4 regions of the Veillonella sp. CAG:933 genome follow, and region 2 is predicted to be linked to each of the others. Evidence: riboswitches for the same ligand, from Rfam matches in the RefSeq annotation. Region 2 holds a riboswitch; each other region holds the start of a gene.
The links. A riboswitch is a leader RNA that binds a small molecule or an ion and turns the genes downstream of it on or off. The one in region 2 is predicted to bind cobalamin.
Positions count from the first base shown of each region.

Region 1 (4,675 bases), on a different contig from region 2:
CCCTATGGAAGATAGGGGCATATGTCCAAAAGAGGAGGTGATTTTGTATGAACAAATACGAAGTCATGGTGATTGTGAAACCAGCCGAAGAAGAGACAACCAACGCGGTTATTGAAAAAGTAGAAGCTTTGATTGCTCGTGTAGGCGGCACAGTAGAAAAGGTAGATCGTTGGGGCAAGCGTCGTCTTGCTTACGCAGTGAAAAAATTCACTGACGGTTTCTACGTATTGGTTAACTTTGAAGCAGATCCTGCAGAAATCAAAGAAATCGATCGTGTATTAAAAATCAACGATGATGTCCTTAAACACCTAATTGTTAAACACGGCAAGTAAGCTCTGGGAGGTTTACTATGAACTCAGTACAGATCTTAGGTAATTTAGCTCGTGACCCTGAAGTGCGCTTTACTAAAACCGGTAGAGCCGTAGCATCATTTACAGTGGCTGCGACAAACACATATTTTGATTCCACTACCAATGAACAGAAGGAACAAACCGCCTTCATTAACTGTGTAGCTTGGGGTAAATTAGGGGAAGCAGCTGGTAACCTACGTAAAGGGAGCCGTTGTTTCGTTGAAGGTCGTTTGAATACCCGTTCTTATGAAACTCAGGATGGGCAAAAACGCTATGTAACTGAAGTAGTAGCCAACTTTGTTGGTACATCCTTAGATACTCAGAACACCGATAGCTTTGGTGGTGGGTCTTCTAATTTTGATAACTTCGGTAGCAGCAACGATGAAAACATTCCGTTCTAGTGTTTAGGACTCCTACTAATTCGAAAAGGAGGATTCACATAATGAGAAGAGATAGAAGCAGAAAACCAAGAAGAAAAGTATGTAACTTCTGCGTTGATCATGTAGATCAAATCGACTACAAAGATATTGCTAAACTTCGTCGTTTCACGACTGAACGCGGCAAAATTCTTCCACGTCGTATTTCCGGCACTTGCGCTAAACATCAGCGTAAATTAACATTAGCAATCAAACGCGCTCGCGCTATTGCTTTGTTGCCATTCACAGCAGAATAATACTTTATAGCTTGATATGAAGTATTAAACCCCGGTAGCCGAAAGGTTGCCGGGGTTTTTTATTGGCTATACCAATAGTTTTTGTTACAATAACACTATATAGATGTTTTCTAATATAGTATTAATATATATGGAGGTACGAAGATGAAAAATTTTATTACACCTCAAGAGTTAGCCAATATTCAAAAAGACGTTGTAATTTTAGATGTACGTGATGATAAAGCTTATGCCACAGGTCACATTGAAGGAGCCTTTGCAATTAATTTAGCCGGTGATTTATCCGATCCCGTTGAAGAACATGGTGGTCGTCATCCTTTGCCAAACATGGTTGAATTTGCTAAAAAAATGGAACGTTTTGGTATTACTAAAGATACTCCTGTTGTTATTTGTGACAGCTGGATTTTCTTAGCCGGTCGTTTATGGTGGATGCTCAAATACATCGGCTTAGACGTTGTAAAAGTATTAGAAGGCGGCATTGAACGATGGGTAAAAGAAGGACATACTTTAACTACTGATTCAACTGAATTACCAACCGAAACAAGTCAACTTGATTATCGTTTACAACCTCATATGCTTATGAGCCGTGCCGAAGTGTTGGCAGCCAGTGAAAATGGTGACCACATCATCGTTGATGCTCGTGCGAGCGAACGTTATGACGGTAGCGTTATCGATACCATGGATGGTATGACCGGTCATATTCCGACAGCAGTCAACTATTATTGGGAAAATTGTTATACTGCTAACGGTTTAAAGTCTGAAGCAGAGTTGAAAGAAATGTTCAAAGATTTGAAAACGACTAAGACACCAATTGTGACATATTGCGGCTCCGGTATTACGGCTTGCCTTGCTATGCTCGCCATGAGTGAAATCGGTATTGAATCCGCTCTTTATGTGGGAAGTTCCAGTGATTGGGTAACGTATGAAAACTTCCCTATTAAAACAGGGTGTGAGTTTGTGAAGGCGTAGCCTTAATTCCTTCTCTTCTTTCTATAATGTTCTGACTGAAAATAGGCTCGGCGAATCATCGCCGGGCTTTCTTCATTTGATGAATAATAGGGCTCCCTTTTTTCTTTAACAACGATTTCCGCCTCTAACTGATTATTGAATTCCCCCAAATACAGTATAATCGGCGTTTTATCCTTGCTGTTCATAACACTAAATTCTCCTTATTAATCACGATAAATTAATTTATTGATTATGCTTTGATAAAAACATAATACGCCGTTTATTATACACCTTTTATTTGAAATGTGAAGTGTAAATGAGTAAAAAATTGACATGATTTTTACTGCCTTAAATTTATTTTTATTTACTTTTTAAGGCTACTATTTTAGTAGAAATTCAGTTAACTATGAATTGATTATAATTAATATCAATATAGACCTTATTGTTTATTGCTGTTGACTTATAGCTTCATTTTTTGAGTGTTATCTCCGGTAAACTCACGTATATTGCAAGAAGTACATATACCCCTTACGGTATAATACTATACCTACTAGGGTATAATAAATTAAAGAAAATTTGAGTAAACATAGGAATCTATCAATATAATGAATTATTTTTCTATAAAATAGCTTAAAACGGCTAAAAATTCCTGACTTTTTATTGACACATTTACAATAAATACGCTAACATATTAGTGATAAAGGATTTTATTTTCGAAATTGAATAATATACTCTGACTAACTTCTATAAAAGATCTTAGTGTTGTAAGTGTCGGGTATGCCGAGCGATTTAAGAGGAAAATAGGTGCAAATCCTATGCTGGAAACAGCTGTAAATGAGGAGTTTATTTCAACAAGGAGTCACTGGGAAACTGGGAAGGCTGGAAATAAACGATGAATCATGAGCCAGAAAGCCTGCTTATAACAAATTGACTGTTGCACATAGTTAATGGGATGTGTTATGGGGTTAATTTGACTAAAATTTGTTTTGCGTACTCACTCTTTCAAGGGTGAGTTTTTTTATTTACTAAATTTTATGAATTTTTATAATAGAAGTTTGATTTAAAACGATATTGTCTAAAAAGGATTCATAGATGTTGATAGTGTAAGTTTGAAAATTGAGTATATTAGGGGGGGACAGGAATGTTTAAAAAAACACTGCAGCATTTGGGGCAGGTGTTGGTGACGGTAATTGGGGTTACATTTTTAACTTTCAGTTTAAGTTTTCTGGCGCCGGGCGACCCTGTGCTCATGATTTTGGAAACCGCGGATACCATGGTTTCACAGGAACTGATTGATCATACGAGGCAGGAATTGGGGTTAGATAAACCGTTCTTGGTGCAATATGGTAATTGGTTGTCTCATGCGGTGCAAGGGGATCTTGGAATGTCGTATTCAGCCAAGAAACCTGTTGTAGATAAGATGATGGAGGCCTTACCGGGTACACTTATGTTGGCGAGTGTAACAATTGTGATGCTACTCGTCATAGCCGTTCCCATGGGGGTTATCGCCGCTATCTACCAGAATAAATGGCCTGACTACCTCTTCCGCGGAATTGCATTTATCGGTATTTCCATACCGGCTTTCTGGCTTGGTCTTATGTTGCTTTACATTTTTGGCTATAAATTGGGTATTGCCCCGATTGCGACGGCAACCGTTTCGTTAAAAAATGCGATTTTACCTGCTTTTACCTTGGCATTTACGTTAATTTCAAAATTTATGCGCCAGGTACGTTTGGTAGTTTTGGAAGAAATCAATAAAGATTATGCCGTAGGTGCTAGAGCACGCGGTATGACAAATACGGAAATCATGTTTAAACATATTTTGCCAAATGCCTTTTTACCACTACTTACCATCTTCGGTATGTCCATGGGCTGGTTGCTTGGTGGGGTTGCGGTTGTAGAGATGGTATTCTCGTGGCCGGGGCTTGGTAAAATGGCCGTACAGGCGATTACTTTCCGTGATTATCCGTTAATTGAAGGTTTCGTACTTTGGGCTTCTATTGCGTATATGTTAATTAATGGTGTAATCGATTATTCGTATACGCTCTTGGATCCTAGATTGAGAAGGGGGAGTAAATAATGAAAGAGTTTATTAGAACACATAAAGCTTTCTCCTTCTATACATCCTTAGTTTTATTGGTTGTATTGATAGCTCTTTTTTCACCATGGCTTACGCCGAACGATCCGTTTGCTTCGAATTTAAGCAATGCCTTAAAAGCGCCGAGTTCTACCCATTGGTTCGGGACGGATAAATTAGGTCGTGACGTATTGTCGCGTATCATTTACGGCACCGGCTTATCCTTATTCATGGGCTTTACCATTGTTGTGTTGGTTGCGTCCATCGGTACCTTAGTAGGATCTTTGGCCGGTTATTTCGGCGGCAAAGTTGAAATGGTGCTCATGCGTCTTTGCGACATCATGATTTCTTTTCCGGGCATCGTGCTTGCCATCGCTATTGCCGGTATTATGGGCGGTAGCGTAGGCAATACCATTTTGGCGCTCACCATTGTAGGTTGGGCTAAATATGCGCGTTTAGTGCGAAGTCTTGTTATTAAAGTTCGTCAGGAAGATTATATAGCGGCCGCTATTATGAGTGGCGGTACGTCGGCCGTTATCTTGCGTCGTCACGTGTTGCCAAACATTATGCCGCTCGTCGTTGTAACGGCCAGCATGGACCTTGGCGTTATGATGCTCGAAGTAGCCGGTC
Region 1 covers NZ_HF986138.1:11,822-16,496, reverse strand. The annotation lists gene rpsF (30S ribosomal protein S6) at 48-332, shown strand; gene QZL64_RS01610 (single-stranded DNA-binding protein) at 350-751, shown strand; gene rpsR (30S ribosomal protein S18) at 793-1,023, shown strand; gene QZL64_RS01600 (sulfurtransferase) at 1,168-1,989, shown strand; gene QZL64_RS01595 (hypothetical protein) at 1,992-2,174, opposite strand; cobalamin riboswitch at 2,718-2,903, shown strand; gene nikB (nickel ABC transporter permease) at 3,110-4,048, shown strand; gene nikC (nickel transporter permease) at 4,048-4,675, shown strand, end outside.
Region 1: it holds a riboswitch for cobalamin, as region 2 does, so the genes downstream of both, nikB (nickel ABC transporter permease) here and QZL64_RS02940 (TonB-dependent receptor) in region 2, are expected to answer to the same signal.

Region 2 (4,675 bases):
CTGAGAAGATATATATTGCCCAATATTTTTCCTTTAATCGTTGTTTTACTGACTCTTAGAATCGGTACCTCTCTTTTATCAGCATCTGCTTTATCTTATTTGGGCCTGGGGGTAGCACCGCCAATTGCCGATTGGGGTGTTATGATTAGTGATGCCCGGACTTATTTTAGGAGTTATCCGTTGATGATATTGGCACCGGGTATGGCAATAACACTTTTTTGTATGAGTATAAATTTGATTGGTGATTTTTTGCGTGAACATTTGCAGTTGAGTAATGCCGGAGAAAGGAAAATGTTATGATGGAAGATATTATTATTGATGACTTATCAGTTGCATATCCGTCAGAACAGGGGCTTACTCGAGTGCTTCACAATGTAAATTTCAGATTAGTTTCAGGTAAAATAACGGCTTTGGTGGGCGAGTCGGGAAGTGGGAAATCTATAATGGGGTCAGCGATTATGGGGCTTTTGGATGAATCTGCTGTTGTGACCGGTAAAATTTATTTAGAAAATCAGAATTTATTGGCACAATCAGAAGCGGAATGGAATATGACCCGAGGTACCCGGATAGGATGGATTGCACAAGATCCTATTACTGCTATGGATCCTATGCAAAGGGTAGGTAAACAAGTCGTTGAATCAAACTGTTACAGAAATAAGACTTCTTATTCCGCTGAAAAAGCAAAGGGGATTGAACAATTAAAGCGGTTTGGCTTGCCTAATGCGGAAGCGGTATATGATAAATATCCCGGTGAATTATCCGGTGGGATGGCTCAACGTGTATTAGCAGCTATGATGGCGATGCCACACCCCGGGTGGATAATTGCGGATGAACCGACTAAAGGTTTGGATGCTTTTGTGCGGCGCGAAATTTGTCAGTTATTCCGTGATCTTCGAGATGAGAGCGGTGTTAGTATTTTATTCATTACTCATGATATCCGTTTAGCAGAAAAACTAGCAGATTATATTGGGATTATGTATGCGGGAGAAATTCTTGAATACGGTACTTGTGAAGAAGTATTTAAAGAGCCCAAACATCCTTATACTATCAGTTTTTTAGAAGCACAACCAAGATATAGGTTAAAATCGATTCCGGGGTTACCACCTGATTTGCATAACATTCCCAATGGTTGTATTTTTAAAAATCGTTGCAAGTATTATGAGTTAGACATATGCGAAAAAGATCAAGTTATGAAGAATTTATCTTCTTCCCATCAAGTGCGTTGTGAATGGAGTAAATAGTATGAGTGTATTGGAAATAAGGAATATCTCTAAAAGTTTCACAACAGGCTTTATTAATAAAAGAATCTTCAAGGTTTTAAAAGATATTTCTTTTTCGGTAGAAGAGAATGAGATTCTTGGTTTGGCGGGAACCAGTGGGGCCGGGAAGTCCACATTAATTAGAATTATCATGCAACTTTTAAAGCCAGATCAGGGAGAAATTCTATTAAACGGAAAAGTAATATCGCAAATGTCGGCAAATGAGAATAAAAAAATGCGAGAAGATATGCAGTTAGTTTTTCAAAATCCGACTTCGTCTTTAAATCCTCGCATGACAATCAAAGAGTCTATTGAAGAACCGATTCGTATCCATAAGAATCAAGATATTAATTTAAAGCATAGTATAGAGGATGTTTTAGAGAAAGTACAACTTCGTAAAGAGTTACTTTCCAGATATCCGCATCAACTTTCCGGCGGAGAATTACAGCGTATTTGTCTTGCCAGGTTACTGTTATTAAATCCGAAGATTCTTTTATTGGATGAACCGACATCGATGCTTGACGTATCGGTGCAAGCACAGATTATTTCTATTTTAAAAGATATTCAAAAGGAACGATCTTTAGCTTGTCTGTTTATCTCGCATGATTTAGATTTGTTACGCGTAATTTGTAATCGTATCGGAATTATGCGCGAAGGCCGGTTGATTGAATTACAACCGACAGAATTACTTTATCAGCATCCTAAAGAAAAATACACGAAAGAATTGTTAGCGGCTTTTGAAGATTTTTAGTTGAGTATTTGCAGTAAATTATTATATTAGAGTATAGTTATTTTGATTAAAAATATTATTAAAAAAATAAATAGAGTTTAACTATAAGATGAAACCTTAAAGTAAAAAATCTTTTGTTTTAAGGTTTTTTTGTATAAAAATACTGTTTAGAATAATATGTTTAAATATAAAAATTAACGATGATAAGCCATAAAACCCTATGAAATAAAGGAGTTTTAGTATACAATAGAGGGTATAGCATGATTAATATTTGTTTTGAATTAAGATTGACGAGGTGGAAAAGTAAATATATAATGTACATGAAGAAATTTTATACATATTTATAGGTGTCGATTTAGACTTAATAGAGAAATCGGTATAAGCCGATGCGATCCCGTCACTGTAAGAGGAGCTAATCTCATGTTGCCACTGGATATTCCGGGAAGGCGAGAGGCGCTATGAATCTAAGCCAGGAGACCTGCCTATTTATAATCTCCGTTTTAATCTACGAGCGATAGAGAGGCGATTATGGCAAAGGTCATGTAGCATATCTATTTCAAGATTGAAGTAGATATGTTTTTTTATAAGTTAATGGATTATGAAGGGATTACTAAGAACCTTGAGTTAGCATTAGGTGAGGTAGTGTTAAAAGAAGAGGAATAGTAAAAAAAATAAATCTATTAACTGATTAGGTAATTTAGGGTAATTTTATTAGGAGGGTATTATGAAAGGTCAGGGATTGTTAGTACGAGCGGCAGTATTGGCATGCTGTGGTAGTATTTTGAGCTGTGTTGGTGTACAGGCCGAAGATGTGGTTACTGATTATGACTTAGGGACAGTGGTCGTAACTGCGACAAAAACGGAGCAAACTATTGCTAATGTGCCGGCCAGTGTAAGCGTTATTACCTCACAAGATATAGCTGACAAGAATATTTCGTCGGTTCAAGAAGCTTTACAGTTTTTGCCGGGTATTTTTATTGACCAAAGTGCGCAAGGCAGTTTGACTATGCGTGGTATGAGTTCTACAGATATTTTGGTATTAGTTGATGGAGTTCAACAAAATAATACTTATAACGGAACTGTAAATTTTAATATGATTCCAATTTCGAATATTGAACGTATTGAAGTATTGCGCGGTGGCGCATCCTCTTTATACGGTGGTCATGCGGTTGCCGGTGTTATTAATATTACGACTAAAGGTGCACCGGAATCGGGAACTTCTGTAGTGGCAGATGTATCCTATGGTAGCTATAATACTTGGAAAAAAGCCGTGTCGGTTAATTCTCGTTTATCAGACAAATGGAGTTTAGGGGTTACTTATGAAAAACGCTCCTCTGATGGCTATAAAGGATTTTATCGATCGCTTGCACCAAAAAAAGGTACAGCATCTATTAGTGCCGATTTACCACAGTTAAGTAATGGTACTTATATATACGGTGGTCGTGGTGAGAAAGAATGGGAACATGAAAATTACGGCTTTAAAATTGGGTACAATTTTGATGAATCTAAATCTTTAGTTTATAGCTATAATCGAATTAATAGTGAATCCTCTTATAGTAATCCATTTACTTATGTACATGATACTAAAGGAAACCCTGTATGGTCTGGCAATGTTCAGGTCGGAACAAATAAAATTATTTCTTTATCTCCTAAAAATTTCTTAGGCTATGATAATGAAAATAAACGTGATACCCATATTTTGACATATCGTGATACGGCAAATGATTTCTTGGTGCGTGCAAGTTATACGCATGATAAGGTTGATGGTTTTACATCACCTACTGTACCTAGTTCCTATAAAAATGTTGATTGGACCGGGGCCGGTGATTATTCTCTCCATCCAGGGAAGAAATTTACGTACGAAGTTGAAAAAACATGGCGAGATATAGGAAAGCATACCATTAATGCCGGTGCCTCTTATCATACGGAAGAAATGATTCAGAAGCGTTATAATCTTTCTTCGTGGCATAACAAAAACTCCATTATTAATCAATATGCACAAGATGAAGGTAAAATAAGCAATCTGGCTGTATTTGTACAAGATGAGTATAAATTTGATGATGAATGGTCTTTATTTGTTGGGGCACGTTATGATCGTTATAAAAAAGGTGACGGTACATTCTGGGCCAGTGGTAAAAACGGTTATGATACCACATCCGAGGGTAAAACATATAATCATATAAGTCCTAAAGTTTCATTAGAATATAAAGCTAATGAAAGTACAAATTATTATATGTCTTATGGTGAGTCGTTTAATCCACCACCATTAGTATATATTTATCGTTATGGCGGTTCCGGTATGGGTAATGTTATTCCAAATCCGGGCTTAGATCCTGAAACTTCCAAAACCTGGGAATTAGGGATGAAACGCCAGTTGACGGATCGAGATTCAGTGGATATCTCCTTATATAATGTTAAAACCAAGGACAAAATTGAGTATACCTATTTCTACTTGCCGGGGACAAGTACTACAGAATATAAGCAATACATAAATTACGGCGTAGAAAAACGACGCGGTATTGAACTTAATTACGAGCATAAATTTACAGATAATTTAACCTCATACGTTAACTATGCTTGGCAGTCGGGTAAAGTTAGTGGTCCGAAATTAGAGGATACTAATAAATCAGGCTATAGCAATGCAGTTGATTATTCTGTACCGAAACATATCTTCCATGCCGGTTTG
Region 2 covers NZ_HF986165.1:326-5,000, reverse strand. The annotation lists gene QZL64_RS02955 (ABC transporter permease) at 1-300, shown strand, start outside; gene QZL64_RS02950 (ABC transporter ATP-binding protein) at 297-1,241, shown strand; gene QZL64_RS02945 (ABC transporter ATP-binding protein) at 1,243-2,010, shown strand; cobalamin riboswitch at 2,318-2,489, shown strand; gene QZL64_RS02940 (TonB-dependent receptor) at 2,714-4,675, shown strand, end outside.

Region 3 (4,675 bases), on a different contig from region 2:
CTCCATAAGCAGTTAAAAATACTATACTGCTCGCCAATTTATCTTGCGCAACTTTTTTTGCTGCCTTTAAACCATCAAGTACCGGCATTTGAATATCCATCAATACTAAATCCGGTTTTACATTACGGCAAATCTCTACTGCCTCAAAGCCATCGGCTGCTTCGCCGCTTACTTCATAGCCTGCATCTGTTAAGATATCTTTAATATCTAAACGAGTTATTGGCTCATCATCGACAATAACTATTCTTCCTCGCATAAGTAGGTCTCCTCGATTTCTTAAGTTCTGGTAATTTCACAACCTAATGCAAATTTTAAAATATTTCGTAGCCCGTCCACAACAGCTCGCAACGCCGTTTCAACGGAACTAACATCACCATAAATAACCACCGATCCGGAGAATCGGTCTACAAAACCAATTTTAACATCACCACTTTTAGTTGCTATATCAACAGCGATTATAGCTGCTTCTGCCGGTGTTATTGTTAAAATCCCAAGTGCATTGTATACATCACTGGGTAATCCCAACTTGCCATAAATCTCCTTAGCCGGATTGGCAATAATATGGGCTAGCGTTATCTGTTTCCCAGGAACGTATTCTTGAATCATACGCTGTTTTTCTTCCATAGCCACACCTTTCCAGCATTACCTTATCAGACTGACGGTTAAGCAATTTGATTTAAAATATTTTTAATATCATCTGCCGTAGGTATTCTTGGATTAGCAGCTGTACATGCATCAGCTAACGCAGCTTTTGCAATAGCATCACCGCTCTCCATAATTTCACTACGATTAAACCCACAATCAGTTAATGTTAAAGGCATTTTCAGAGTACTCTGTAAATGCTTAATCTGCCGAATTAAAGCAGCCACTCCGATTCTCGGATTTACACTAGTTGTCGCTTTAACAATATTCGCCAATCTAGTATATTTCTTAGCAGCATATAAATCTTTGTTTTGATAATCACCATTATACGCCACAATATGCGGCAATAAAATAGCATTGATTCGTCCATGCGGTACATGGAATCTACCGCCGATAGCGTGTGCCATACCGTGATTTAATCCCAAGTTCGTCAAATTAAATGCCATACCGGCCATACAGGAAGCCACATGCATCTGTTCTCTGGCATAACTATTCGTACCGTTCGAAAATGCTTCCGGCAAATATTCAAACACTAATTGAATTGCATATTCAACTAATACTTTTGCCATAACATTTTCATTCAATGATACATAGGATTCAATTAAATGAACTAAAACGTCCATGCCTGTATCAGCCGTAATACTAGGCGGTACACTCATTACTAAGCGAGTATCTAAAATTGCAATATTAGGTTGTATTTCATCGGTAACAATCGGATATTTTGTTCCTGTTTCCAGCATTGTGATTACTGAAAAATTTGTTACTTCTGAACCGGTACCACTTGTGGTCGGTACAGCAATAAACATTAAATCTTTATTGGCTTTAACGCGATTGCCGAAATACAACATAGCTTTCCCCGCATCAATAGCAGATCCGCCACCTACTGAAATAATTGCATCAGCATTTGATTCTACTAAGTGACTTACACCGGCAGCGACTACTTCAGTCGGCGGATCCGGAACAATATCACTAAAAATCTCTACTTCAGCAAAGTCTAAGTTCTCCGTTACATGTGAAATCATTCCAGACTGAACCATAAATGGATCCGTCACTATGAAAACCTTTTTTACAGGGAGATCACGAAGACCTTGCAACGCATCTTCCCCTACCCATAGTGTCGTAGGAAATTTAATTTTCTGCATACATGTTCTCCTGCTTAACAAATAAAAAAAGAAGCCCTCACGGAATACACCCTCCGTTTAAGCTTCATTGCAAACCATGCACGCCATTGTACACGAAAATCTTATAACAATAATTTATACTTAACCAAAAAAAATGTCAATAAAAATTACGTATTTCAATTATGCATAATATATATACTATTTCAAATTTTCTCCGATTTATACCTAAATTAGCAGTTATTTTAACTTGTTCTCTCTTTGACTATGATATAACACCCGATGACAAAAGGGTTCTTTACACTTATAACAAAAGGGCATGGAGTACTAGCTCCATGCCCTTTTCCTATTTTTGAACTAATGTCACACTCCACTGTGCTGTGCTCTCTCATCATTGAACGACTAACATTAGTCCATCAATAGACGCACGTCTCTGTGCAAGACAGATTAATACATGCCGGTTTATTTTCTGCATTAATTCCAGTGAAGTACTACAATGCCACAAAAACAACATCCTGTCTTACCTCGAAACAGCATGTGTAATGAAATCCGCGAAAGACCTGACTTAGGCAAAAGCCATCACAGTGGCGGGACCGTGTTAGATTCTCACTAACTTCCATCGTCAGATTTCATATTTCTATTAATCTAAAAGCAATAATAACATATCTTAATCAATTCTGCAAGAACAGGATAATCCCAATAATTATTTTATATTTTTGGTCTTAGCATTATGAAATACTTCAGCACTTCTGGTATAAAATATATCTTCCATACCTTGTTTAGTGTTTAAGTATCTTGCTAAAGCATAAAAATAGTCTGATAATCGATTAACAAACATAACCAACTCTCCCGGTATTTTCGCGGTCATCTGTAATCGAACTATTCGTCGTTCGGCCCGTCTTGCAATCGTCCGTGCCATGTGAATCATACTGGCCTCACGAGTTCCACCGGGCAAAATAAAACGATTAATCTCCGGTGATTTAGCCGTATACTCATCAATTCGGGCTTCCAACCATGATATAGCATCAACAGGTAAAGTTATTTCTCGATTTAACGACTCCGGAGTTGCTAAATCAGTACCTACATCAAATAAGAAATGCTGTAAATGTTGTAATTCATTTTTTTCCTCGAATAAAGACGAATCAAATTGCGATATAGCATAACCAATCCACGAATTTAATTCATCAATAGTACCATAGCTATCTACTCGATCTGAATCTTTTGATACTGCAATACCGCCCACTAAACGGGTCATCCCCTTATCGCCGGTTTTAGTGTAAATTTTCATAGTAAAGCTCCTTTCTCATTACATGGTATATATATCATTGAAATACCGGTAATTATAGAGAATATTATGAGAATCACTAATTTTTCCTCATTAAAAATCCTCTTTCAAAGCCACTATGCTTTATTTACACTTCATTGTGTTAACTTGATAATACAAATAAGCCTCATTTTTGTCAATTTACTAATTATCATAGATTGCTGACTATTTACATTTATTTAAAAATCCTGTATCTTAAAACTACATACAGTAAACTCTTGCTTAACATTCCTTTTTATTATACACCGTTAATAAGGAGTGTTTTTATGAAAAAAATTATGTTTGTTGGCCCCAGTGGTGTTGGTAAAACAACTCTAACACAGCGAATTGAAGGTGTTGAAATCGTTTACGCAAAAACACAAACGGTTCAATTTCATGACGATATTATTGATACGCCGGGTGAGTTTGTCCAACATAGACTTATGTACAACGCCCTTCTAGTTACTGCTGCAGAGGCTGACATTTTAGGTTTTCTCATTTCCGCAAAGGAAAAAGAGCAAATGTTTCCTCCGGGATTTGCCAGTCTATTTAATAAGCCTGCTATCGGTATTATCACAAAAATGGATTTAATAGATGAAAACGATGATATTGAATTTATTAAAAATCAACTTGTAATGACCGGAGCTTCACCAATTTTTAAAGTAGGCATCAATAGTGACAAAGGTATTCAAGATCTTTTAAACTATCTCAATACCTTAGATAAATAATAATGAACGGAAAAGGAAGTGCTTAAATCTTGGCACTTCCTTTTTTACACTCTATTTATGCTAAAAATATTCTTTTCAAATAAAACCGGCCCAAAAGTTTCAATAATTGCCCTATTATATCTAAATATCTAAAATTTTCACTATACAAATATTCCAATTTACGTTATAATTACATTGGAAGAATCAGATTTAATATGACAGTTTTATCAGCATCAATTTCTAATGAGACTGTCTCAAATATAGGGAGGTATTTATGAAGTTTTTATCATCAACAGTAACAACGGGAATTTCTTTTGGATCCGCCTTGGCCATGGTGATTAGCTATGCCAACTGGCATTCCATCCCTTGGGCAATTCTTCACGGCCTATTCGGATGGTTTTACGTTATATATTACGCTTTATTCAAATAGATCCCCCTTAATCCCACTCCTAAAGAAGGAAGGCATTGCCAATACCGAGCGGCAATGCCTTCCTTCTTTTTACTTTATTATTTCCTGACCATATCAGATGGGGTGAACACCCTCAATTACTTACTGTTCTTGACTTGTAAAACCACCGCTTTACTTGCTATACTATTCATATAAGAAGTCGTTAGAGTAAGATGCTGGGACGATGATTGTCCGATGGCGTTCATTACTTGACGACTCTTTTTTACGTAGAAGAACCGTGATTCCAGTTTAATGGGCAAAGTAATTAATAAACCACACAATACAAGGTACCGCAAACAAGTCTACCAAGAAGGCGCCACATAGTGGCACAATGAGAAAAGCTTTAGTAGATGGACCGTATTTTTCAATAACGGCTTTCATATTCGCCATCGCGTTTGGCGTAGCACCCAAACCATGACCGGCCATGCCGGCACACATAATAACCGCATCATAGGAT
Region 3 covers NZ_HF986232.1:33,895-38,569, reverse strand. The annotation lists gene QZL64_RS11845 (ANTAR domain-containing response regulator) at 1-256, opposite strand, end outside; gene eutS (ethanolamine utilization microcompartment protein EutS) at 277-624, opposite strand; gene QZL64_RS11835 (1-propanol dehydrogenase PduQ) at 663-1,784, opposite strand; adenosylcobalamin (AdoCbl) riboswitch at 2,266-2,405, opposite strand; gene QZL64_RS11830 (cob(I)yrinic acid a,c-diamide adenosyltransferase) at 2,464-3,048, opposite strand; gene QZL64_RS11825 (EutP/PduV family microcompartment system protein) at 3,351-3,791, shown strand; gene QZL64_RS11820 (hypothetical protein) at 4,045-4,200, shown strand; gene QZL64_RS11815 (sodium/glutamate symporter) at 4,468-4,675, opposite strand, start outside.
Region 3: it holds a riboswitch for cobalamin, as region 2 does, so the genes downstream of both, QZL64_RS11835 (1-propanol dehydrogenase PduQ) here and QZL64_RS02940 (TonB-dependent receptor) in region 2, are expected to answer to the same signal.

Region 4 (4,675 bases), on a different contig from region 2:
GTGGAAGAGCTTATCTATTGTGGGCGCTTTCCTCATCAAAATTGGTGGCGCAATACGGCCGGTGAAGACCGTCAAGCCGTTGAGAGTGCTATGACTGTAACGAAGACGACGCATTTGCGCAATCAGCCGGTATCGTCTTTGTCCGGCGGGGAACGGCAACGCGTGTGGATTGCCATGGCGTTGGCGCAGGAGCCGGATATTCTTCTCTTGGATGAACCGACGACTTATTTGGATATTAATCATCAGTTTGAAGTGATGGAACTATTGCGCCGTTTGAATCGTGAACAGGGGCTTACGGTTGTCATGGTACTTCATGAATTGAATCAGGCGGCTCGATATTCGGATCAGGTGGCCGTACTTCATGAAGGTCATTTGGCAGCTGTGGGCAGTCCTAAAGAGGTCATGACAGCGGAGCTTCTAAAAACAGTGTTCGCTGTTGATGCTCTCATTGAAGAGGGTCCCGATAACAGCCCGTACATTAAAATTGAAGGGCTTGTGCAGCAGGCAGAATGATCCATGCCCTATAATCCGATTAATCAAGTGAATAAAAAGAGGGATTAACGTATAACGATATAATATCGTCTGTTCGTTAATCCCTCTTTATATTTTCAGTGTTAAATTACATGCGATTTTGCACTGATGTTAATAACTTTTCTTAGGGGCTTAATTTAGAAGGTTACATCGATGCCATAGGCCATTTTAACAAGCTCAGCCATGGCTTCCGGTGTTTGTAAGCCCGGATTCAATAAGAACCAATTCGATGGTAAGTAGAATACTTTACCGTTTTTTACAGCCTTAAGATTTTGCCATGCCGGATTGCCGGTCATTTCTTTTTCCATAGTTTTGGTAATTTCATCTTTTTTACCCATGGTGGAAACAAAAATGATGTCCGGATCGTCGGAAGCGAGCGTTTCTAAGGAGTACGGAATGGTCTTGGCAGATTTATCAAAATCGCCATGTTGTAACACCACATTCTGCATGCCTAATTCTTGAACCATAGCGGCTGTTACGGCTAAGGTAGCTTCAGCGGTTACCGCTTTACCGGTAGCGCGCAACACGGCTACGCGGGCCGGTTGTACATTTTTAACGGCATTTTTGACTTTGTCAATTTTGCTGTTGTACTGGGCAATAACTTCTTTAGCTTTCTCTTCGTGATTGGTCAGTTGGCCTAAGAATTCAATGAGGGGCACATTGTCTTTAATACCGTCATAGGAAATTAAAATATACGGTAATTTATTACTCTGTAATTGGCCTTCAAATTTGCTGTGCTGATTGCTGAGGCCGATTACGAGGTCCGGTTTCAAACCGATAAGTTGCTCCATGTTGATGTTGGCGGTCTGCCCTAAAGAAGGTAATTCTTTGAGGTGAGCGGGCATGTCATCCTGCGTTTCTACGCGGCTGATGGATTTGGCATCAATGGCATCCATGAAATAGAGTAGGGAATTGGCAAGTACCGCAATTCGTTCCGGTTTGGCCGGCACCGTATAGGTTTGATCCTTATAGGTTAAAGTACGGGTGGCTGCGGATGATGTGGAATCGGTTTTACCGCAGCCGGCGAGGATAGCCATAATGACTGTCATCGCCATTACAATAATGGTTAAGCGTGAAAATTTTCTCATAATACACCTGCCTGACAGTAGATAAAAAGTACGTAAAAGTATTACCTGTGAGTAAGCAGGTAATTCATAGCGGTTCCAAAACAAGCTTTAGTAAAATCTGTTTCGCAAACTCATACTTGTACTATACCACAGGTGATGGTGGTTGCCTATGGTTATGTGTTGCGTATGGTTATATGGTGCCTATCGTTATATGGTGCGTATGGCACTTTTATAGATCCAAATATAGCAATTAAAAGAGGCTGTAAGTAAAATGTGATATGCTCTACATTTTATTACAGCCTCCTTATGTATAGAACGCTTTTGGTTGGTCAAAACGTCTTAGCTTGTAAGTGCGTTTTGGCAATAATATGAACCCTTACAGTGTTATATCTTATTTAGCGTCGTTTTGAAGAGCTTGCCAAGCTTCATCGGCATGAGCGGCAAAGAGGTCACGGATTTTCTGGTTTTCACCAAGACCATGGATGTAAGTGTCTACTTTGAAGCCGTCAGCCAACAAGATGGATTTATGGGAATCAGGTTCGTCACCGGACATATCGTTGTTGGCATGGTCGCCGGCTACCATCATGAATGGCATAAGGGTGACATGTTCGATGCCTTTTGCTTTCAATTGAGGAACGATGTCTTCAAGGCTTGGCCATCCTTCTACGGTGTAGATGTAAGTGTTGTGAAGACCGGCCGATTCCAAACGATCTTGGATTACGGAATAGTAAGCGTTGGAAGGATCCGGAGTGCCGTGAGCCATGATAAGTACAGCATCTTTAGGACCTACTTTAGGGAACTGAGTTGCTACAGCTTGTACAGTTTTAGCAATATCGTCAGTTTGACCTTCTTGGCCCATCCAGTACATGAGAGGTGTACCAAATGTCATTTTTTTGAAGTTATGTTTGTACTGATTGTAAACAGCTGTTTTATAGTTGTATTCGATACCAGGGATTACGTCGAGAGTTGCCAAAGCAACGCGAGTGTAACCTTCAGCTTTTAATTGATCGAGTGCTTCTTCAGGCGTAGGGTAGGTGATACCTTCTTTAGCTTTGATACGATCGATAATGATGTGGGAAGTGAAAGCTGTAACTACTTTTACGCCCGGATGTTGTTCTTTAATTTCGTTGATAGTCGCATCGATTGTTTTAGCACGAGTATCAGTGAATGTAGTACCAAAGCTCATTACTACGATAGCATCTTTGTTAGGTGCTTTAGCCAATACAGGATCGGTTGTGTTGTAAGTGCGAACACCGATTTCAGTTGCTTCCAATAATGCAGGGGTAGCAGTTGTTACTTCGTCACTTAATTGGTAAGCAGCGTTTACGTCTGTAGCAAGGAATCCGAAGCCTGTTAAAGCGGCCACTGCTAATGTTGTAGCTAACGTTTTTTTGAAAAAATGTTTACTCATTTCATTCACTCCTCGTGATAAAAAGAAGATAAAAATAAAAACTAAAAATAGAATAAAATAAAATACAAAAACCTCTGCCCACAGGGCAGAGGTAGTATTAATAATCACTAGTTATGCTAAGCACCTGACGTATATTAGTTCATATCAAACTTAATTAAGTCGTTTATGAATTAAAAAAATAATTCCCGGTCAGTGTATAGTACAGGTAGTGACATTGATTAACCTCGCCATCCTTCGTGGGTTATCGGCAATCCATCAAGGCAGGTCTTCTGGCTCAAGTTCAACGCAACAATCACCTTCCCAGAAACTTCCAGTGGTATTTTGATTGTGCTCCCTCTTACAGCGGCGGGACCGCGGCAGCTTCTACTGCTCTTCTCTATTAAGTCGGGCACCTTGAAGGTCGTATTCATTTGATAATCATCATAGCAGAATAAATGTCCACTGTCAATGCAATACCGGGTAGGGTATACTCACTGTGAATGGAAATTACCCGGGTCATATAACTCCTAGGAATAAGGGACTTATTTATGAGTAATAACTTTTGGTTATTTGTGATACACTTTTTTGATTACACATAGGCAAAGGAGTCAAAGTTTGGTACTATGAATAGAGAATGGTGTTCATCATAGGGCAATGTGCTTTATGATAAATAGCTATATATTAACAAAGGAGGTCCATCGTATGGATCAATTTACAAATGGTGCCGGTCCTAATGAACTATCGGAATCGGTATATGAAGTGGCATTTACGCCTGTATTGGAACGTGAAGAGTATCAAGGTGAACCTTTACATTCCAAATTATTAGCTCTTAAAAGCGCCATGGGCGAAGAGGATTTTAACGAATATATTAACAGCTTATTGCGCATTACCTATAATTGCAAACAATTGTGGTTAATTACTAAAAGCGAACGTAAACGTACGTTAATTGAAGGCAAATTTTTACCTATGATTGCTGAGATTTTTGAAGTAGCAGCACCGCGCGTGTTCTCGCAACCATAATTATTATCAATTATAGGCGTAACAATACATTGCTTTTTGATTGAATGAATGACTAAATTAAGAAACTTGATGTATAAAAATTCATGAATGAGGAATATTAATTATTAGATGTTATCTGTATCAATCGTAGACCGTGATTGGTATAGTATTATCTGAATTATTAATATAATACCTGTAAGCAAGTAGTATTCTTTGTAATAGTAATGGGATATAAATTCTCTTTAAATCGATGAAAATAGAAGTGAATCGGTAAAGATAAATATAGTTGATGAAAATATAATTAAATTTCCGATTTATCATTGATAATCATTGATAAGTTTGAAAATGAGAGAAATTCTCATTGACTAAAAATAAAATCTAACGTATCATTATACCAACGAAGAATAATCAACATGTATTTCGAATGTATTCGATAATGTGAAATATGACAGATTTTTGTCAGATTAAGAGGTTCGATTATGGTATAAGTTTAGAGGTATTTTTGATATCGGAGGATTTATAAAATGAGTATAAAGGGTATTATCTTAGCGACATTCGGTTCAATATACGGCGAAGCCGTAGAGAAATCCGTAGGCATAATGGAAGCAAAGATTAAAAAAGCATATCCCGATGCAGTAATTCGCCGTGTCTTTTTGGCGGATGCGCTGGTGGAGAAGTGGAATGAAAA
Region 4 covers NZ_HF986190.1:21,915-26,589, forward strand. The annotation lists gene QZL64_RS05415 (ABC transporter ATP-binding protein) at 1-513, shown strand, start outside; gene QZL64_RS05420 (ABC transporter substrate-binding protein) at 669-1,619, opposite strand; gene QZL64_RS05425 (sirohydrochlorin cobaltochelatase) at 1,990-3,009, opposite strand; cobalamin riboswitch at 3,252-3,420, opposite strand; gene QZL64_RS05430 (hypothetical protein) at 3,691-4,008, shown strand; gene QZL64_RS05435 (sirohydrochlorin cobaltochelatase) at 4,518-4,675, shown strand, end outside.
Region 4: it holds a riboswitch for cobalamin, as region 2 does, so the genes downstream of both, QZL64_RS05425 (sirohydrochlorin cobaltochelatase) here and QZL64_RS02940 (TonB-dependent receptor) in region 2, are expected to answer to the same signal.